Linked DNA regions of Metabacillus sp. B2-18. The protein of the gene in region 2 interacts with the protein of the main gene of each other region in a pairwise test. Links are inferred from orthologs where the notes say so. Each region holds a gene or a part of one and is shown on either strand. Other genes may lie near its edges.

What was found. Proteins that work in one complex are often made in the same cells at the same time.
Region 1: the proteins of rpe (region 2) and eno interact in binary tests that used the Escherichia coli proteins (3 or more experiments, as listed by UniProt). The link is inferred for Metabacillus sp. B2-18 from one-to-one orthologs.

Annotation. Positions count from the first base shown.
Region 1 is NZ_CP088245.1:4,287,691-4,290,678, forward strand. It holds eno (phosphopyruvate hydratase), read right to left. Parts: upstream 2,147-2,988; coding sequence 854-2,146; downstream 1-853. Other genes in the region: LPC09_RS21710 (nuclease-related domain-containing protein), read right to left, coding at 1-448; gpmI (2,3-bisphosphoglycerate-independent phosphoglycerate mutase), read right to left, coding at 2,284-2,988. UniProt on the Escherichia coli protein: Catalyzes the reversible conversion of 2-phosphoglycerate (2-PG) into phosphoenolpyruvate (PEP). It is essential for the degradation of carbohydrates via glycolysis.
Region 2 is NZ_CP088245.1:1,888,140-1,891,221, forward strand. Bases 31-3,029 are described here. They hold rpe (ribulose-phosphate 3-epimerase), read left to right. Parts: upstream 31-1,201; coding sequence 1,202-1,858; downstream 1,859-3,029. Other genes in these bases: pknB (Stk1 family PASTA domain-containing Ser/Thr kinase), read left to right, coding at 31-202; rsgA (ribosome small subunit-dependent GTPase A), read left to right, coding at 316-1,200; LPC09_RS09465 (hypothetical protein), read left to right, coding at 1,938-2,117; LPC09_RS09470 (thiamine diphosphokinase), read left to right, coding at 2,180-2,824; spoVM (stage V sporulation protein SpoVM), read left to right, coding at 2,971-3,029. In the rest of the region: more of pknB, read left to right, coding at 1-30; more of spoVM, read left to right, coding at 3,030-3,051. UniProt on the Escherichia coli protein: Catalyzes the reversible epimerization of D-ribulose 5-phosphate to D-xylulose 5-phosphate.

The sequences.
Region 1 (2,988 bases), 2.4 Mb from region 2 along the record:
ATTGTATTTCTAATTTTTCTAATTTGTTGATACACAACCATTCTTTTAAGTTAGACTTTTGACGTTCAAGCTGAGTCAATGGATAAGCATAGGCAATCTCTTTCCCGTCTTTTGTTTGAATAAGTTGTTTAAATTTAGGATCAAAATAAATAGTTCCGGAGAAATTCTTTATCTCGAGGATAATCGCCATTTTGTTAGTGAAAATTAACGTGTCCATTTGAAAGAAATGTTTGTCTGTTTTTAATCTTAAATGGTGAAAAACAAAGTAGTTTTTTTCATCAAGGTAGCTGAGCGGATAGTCAATGGACTGCTCCCCTTTATAACCAGCCATTCTCTTGTTGTACTCTTCAGTAATGATCGGCAAAGTTGGATGGTATTCGGGTATCCGTGGAAGTAACGCTTCTAATTGAACGATAATACGGGGCTTTTCACGGTGTTTTATGATCATTTTTTCACTCCATATGTAGTTTTGATGTATGTATTCAATATTTTTTGAGAAAATCCTTCTAGTTCCGGGTAAAAAATCTGTTTATCCGCTATTTCAAGGGGCTTTCCGCGATTCTGGGCTTTTATCCGTGATTCCAAGAGGCTTATCCTCGGTTCTGGGCTTTTATCCGCGATTTCAAGAGTCTTATCCTCGGTTCTGGGCTTTTATCCGTGATTAGACAATTTCAGACAAAAACCGAGCTCCTTCCTTTGCCAGCTTCCACATTCCAGTACGAAGCCTCACGAGCAAAACAGGTTTCGCGCATGCAGTACAGATTATGGTACCCAAAGTTTCCCGCACTCCCTATCTTTCATACACCACAAAAAAACTGCCGCACCACGCGGCAGTTCTCCAACTCAACTTAAATTATTTCTTTAAGTTATAGAAAGTTTTAATTCCATCGTATCTTGAAGCGTCTTGTAATTGATCTTCGATACGTAGTAATTGGTTGTACTTCGCAACACGGTCAGTACGTGATGGAGCACCAGTTTTAATTTGACCAGCGTTTGTTGCAACTGCGATGTCAGCAATTGTTGTATCTTCAGTTTCACCAGAACGGTGAGAGATTACTGCTGTGTAACCAGCGCGTTTAGCCATTTCGATTGCTTCGAATGTTTCAGTAAGTGTACCGATTTGGTTAACTTTGATAAGGATTGAGTTACCGATTCCTTTTTCAATACCTTCAGCAAGTTTTTTCGTGTTTGTAACGAATAAGTCATCACCAACAAGTTGAACTTTACCGCCAAGGCGTTCAGTTAATAGTTTGTGACCTTCCCAGTCGTTTTCATCTAAACCGTCTTCAATTGAGATGATTGGGTATTTAGAAGCCATTTCTTCGTACCAGTCAACCATTTCAGCAGAAGTTTTTACAACACCTTCTCCTGAAAGATGGTATTTACCGTCTTCTTTGTTGTAGAACTCAGAAGAAGCAGCATCCATAGCAAGCATTACTTGCTCACCTGGTTTGTAACCAGCTTTTTCAATTGCTTCGATAATTGTTTGAAGAGCTTCTTCGTTTGATCCTAAGTTAGGAGCGAATCCACCTTCATCACCTACAGCTGTGTTAAGACCTTTAGCAGAAAGAACTGATTTTAGGCTGTGGAAAATTTCCGCACCCATACGTAGTGCTTCACGGAAGTTTTCAGCACCTACAGGCATAACCATGAATTCTTGAATGTCAACGTTATTATCAGCGTGCTCTCCACCGTTAACGATGTTCATCATTGGTACTGGAAGAGTTTTCGCGCTGAATCCGCCAAGGTATTGGTATAAAGGAACTTGTAGGTAATCTGCAGCAGCACGAGCAGCAGCCATAGATACACCAAGGATAGCGTTAGCACCTAATTTACCTTTGTTTTCTGAACCATCAAGCTCGATTAAAGCTTGGTCGATTGCGATTTGCTCAGTAACATCGAATCCAAGTAATTCTGGAGCGATTAATTCGTTTACGTTTTTAACCGCTTGAAGAACACCTTTTCCAAGGTAACGTTCTTTGTCACCGTCACGAAGCTCAACTGCTTCATATTCACCAGTTGAAGCACCACTTGGTACTAACGCGCGTCCCATAGCGCCTGATTCTGTGTGTACTTCTACTTCTACCGTTGGGTTACCACGAGAGTCTAATACTTCACGAGCATATACGTCTACAATGTATGGCATATTGTTTAATCTCCTTTTTTATAAAGAATTTTTTAGTTTGATTTAGTTCTGCCTTTTCATCAATCCATTGTTTGATATCGGAGGTCAGAGGCCGGATTTGAGGCATTCGGAGAAACAACCGATTGCTTTATTTAAAATTACTTTTTAATTAGTGTTGTTCCAGTCATTTCAGCAGGCTTTTCTACATTAAGTAGATCTAGCATTGTTGGTGCTAGGTCACCTAAAATACCATCTTCACGAAGTGTAACTCCCTCTTGTGTCACAATGACAGGTACAGGGTTTGTTGTGTGAGCTGTCATTGGCTCACCGTCTAATGTTACGACTTCATCTGAGTTACCATGGTCAGCTGTGATGATCGCTTTACCGCCTTTTGCAACAATAGCGTCCACAATTTTTCCTAGGCACTCATCAACTGTTTCGATTGCCTTGATTGTAGGTTCAAGCATTCCGGAGTGCCCAACCATATCAGGGTTTGCGAAGTTTAAAAGTATTGCATCAAATTTGTCAGCTGCAATTTCGCCAAGTAACGCGTCCGTTACTTCGTAGGCGCTCATTTCAGGCTTGAGATCATATGTTGCAACCTTCGGAGAATCAATTAAGATTCTTTCTTCGCCTGGAAACTTCTCTTCACGTCCGCCACTCATAAAGAATGTTACGTGAGGATATTTTTCCGTTTCAGCAATTCGAAGTTGAGTTAGATTATTTTGAGATAATACTTCACCGAGCGTATTATCAAGATTAGTTGGCTTGAATGCCACATATCCGTCGACTGTTTCACTAAAGTGTGTTAAACACACAAAGTGTAGGTTTTTCGGATGATTTTCACCACGATCAAATGAACG
Region 2 (3,082 bases):
ACAGGGCAAAGAATTAGAAGTGAAGATTTCAATTGACGATGAAGAACATTCTATATCAGACGTATTTGAAACCTTTACTATTACTAGTCCTCGGGTAAAAACATTAGAATTTACAATACCACCAAATGACAAAGCTTTTTATCAGATTACTGTGGATAATAAAATTGTAATAACTGAGACTATTCCCTATCCAGAGGGATAGAAATGAACGACGAATGAGAATTCTAAATAGCAAAGAGTTTTTTTATGTTTGCATAGCCTTTTTTAGTAAATATTCACGATCATTTAATCGGAACACATCCAAGGAGGTTATCCATGCCACAAGGGAAAATTGTGAAGGCTCTTAGTGGTTTTTACTATGTTCAAGATCAAGAGAGATTAGTTCAGTGTAGAGGAAGAGGTGTATTTAGGAAGAATAAGATAACACCTCTTGTAGGCGACGAGGTAGAATATCAAGCCGAAAATGACTTGGAAGGATATATTCTTGAAGTCTTTGATCGTAAAAATGAACTTGTAAGACCACCTATTTGTAATGTTGATCAAGCTATTCTTGTATTTTCTGCAGTAGAGCCTGATTTTAGTCCAACGCTTCTTGATCGATTTCTTGTACTAATTGAAGCAAATGAGATCATTCCAATCATTGTTATTAGTAAAACAGATCTTATATCCTCTGATAAAATAAGAGGAGAAGTTCAGTCTTATGCAAAAGATTATGAAAATGCAGGTTATACCGTCTTGTTAACCTCAACGGTCGAATCAACAGTTGAAAATGATTTGCTACCGTATTTAAATGACCATATTTCAGTTTTTGCAGGTCAATCAGGGGTGGGGAAATCCTCTTTATTAAATGTATTAAGACCGGATCTAGAATTGAAAACGAATGATATTTCTTCCCATTTAGGGCGGGGGAAGCATACAACAAGACATGTTGAACTTATTTCAGTAGGAACAGGTTTTGTAGCAGATACTCCTGGTTTTAGTTCACTGGATTTTACAGGTATTGAGGTGGAAGATCTTTCATACTGTTTTCCAGAGATGCGTGAACGAAGTAGTAGCTGTAAATTCAGAGGATGCACTCATGTCAAAGAACCAAAATGTGCAGTAAAAGAGGCTGTTGAAAAAGGAGAAATACCGCAATACCGATATGAGCATTATTTAACATTCGTAGAAGAGATAAAAGATAGAAAGCCGAGGTATTAATATGATAAAAATTGCTCCATCGATTTTATCGGCAGATTTTGCTAAATTGGGAGAGGAAATTAAGGATGTTGAAAAGGGAGGTGCAGATTATATTCATGTTGATGTAATGGACGGCCACTTTGTTCCTAACATTACGATCGGACCACTTATTGTCGAGGCTATAAGACCTGTAACAAAGCTTCCTTTAGACGTTCATTTAATGATTGAACAACCTGATTTGTATATTAAAGAATTTGTCCGTGCAGGAGCCGATATTATTACTGTTCATGTAGAAGCTTCTAAACATCTGCACCGAACAATTCAACTTATTAAGTCTGAAGGAATAAAAGCTGGTGTTGTGTTAAATCCACATACACCAATTGAGTTAATATTACACATTCTTGAGGATATTGATATGGTATTGTTCATGACTGTTAATCCGGGCTTCGGTGGGCAATCATTCATACCGCAAGTCTTACCTAAGATAAAGGCATTAGCTGATATAATTAAAGAAAGAAATCTTTCAGTTGATATAGAAGTTGATGGCGGGATTAATGAAGAAACAGCTAAGCAATGTGTTGCTGCTGGAGCAAATGTTTTAGTTGCCGGTTCTTTTATATACAATAAGCCTGACCGTCATGAGGCAATACAAAGTCTTAAGCAAGCAGTTCTATCTTAAAGAACAAAACACCGTCATAAAATAAGTCAAAAAAACTCATCCTATTACAGTAGACTGCTAAGTGATAGGAGGGGGTAGAGTGAATATTTTAAGGGAAGATATTGCCATAATTGAACAAGCGTTAAAGGTCGCTTTACAAAATAGTTCAGATTATGAAGAAATTTCTCAGTATGAATCAGTATTACAAAGGCTTAAAAGCGGAAGTACTGACGCTCAGCATGATGGTTTTAGATATGATTATGATGATAATATGCAATAGAATGAAAGAAACGAAGTTCTGGCATTTCATATGCCAGACTTTTTTCGTAGTGAGGAGATAAAATGAAAACAATTGCACTAGTAGCAGGAGGTCCCAAGGAGAATCTTGCTGACTTAACAATATTTAATCAAAGAGAAATAATGTGGGTTGGGATAGATAGAGGTGTCCGTTATATTGAAGAAGCAGGATTTACACCTGCAAATGCATTTGGAGACTTTGATTCCATTTCGAGTGAAGAACATAAAAAGTTGAAAAAGGATCTTCCACATTTATCTACATATCCTTCAGAAAAAGATCAAACAGATACTGAAATAGCTCTAGAATGGGCAATTAATCAAAAACCAGACCAAATTTATCTTTTTGGAGCCACTGGTGGACGAATTGATCATATGCTTGCAAATTTGTATCTCCTTATTAAATCACCCTCTACTCTATCAAAAATTGAATGTATTGATCGTCAAAATCATATCACGCTCTATGGCCCAGGAACATATAAAGTAAAGAGGAAAAATGAATTGCGTTATATTTCTTTTATCGCCTTAACCCCAGATGTCATAGGCCTGACACTTGAAGGATTTAAATATCCTTTAAAAAATTGTCATATTAGGCTTGGATCAACATTATGTATTAGTAATGAACTCATTTATGAAGTAGGTACTTTTTCTTTCCTAGACGGCATATTAATAATGATAAGAAGCCGAGATTAAATTGTTGGTAAAAGACAATAGGGGATAGCGTCATTTTTTTACAGAGTATGAATATAATTTAAAGAAATGATTTATTTTATTATGACGCTTGAGCACCTTTGAACAAGCATGAAGACTTGTTTAAGATTTGGTTGAGGAGGGAAACAATGAAATTTTATACGATTAAGTTACCGAAGTTTTTAGGAGGAATAGTTCGAGCAATGCTCGGTTCGTTTAAAAAAGATTAAGAAAAAAAGCACCGTGATTATCGGTGCTTTT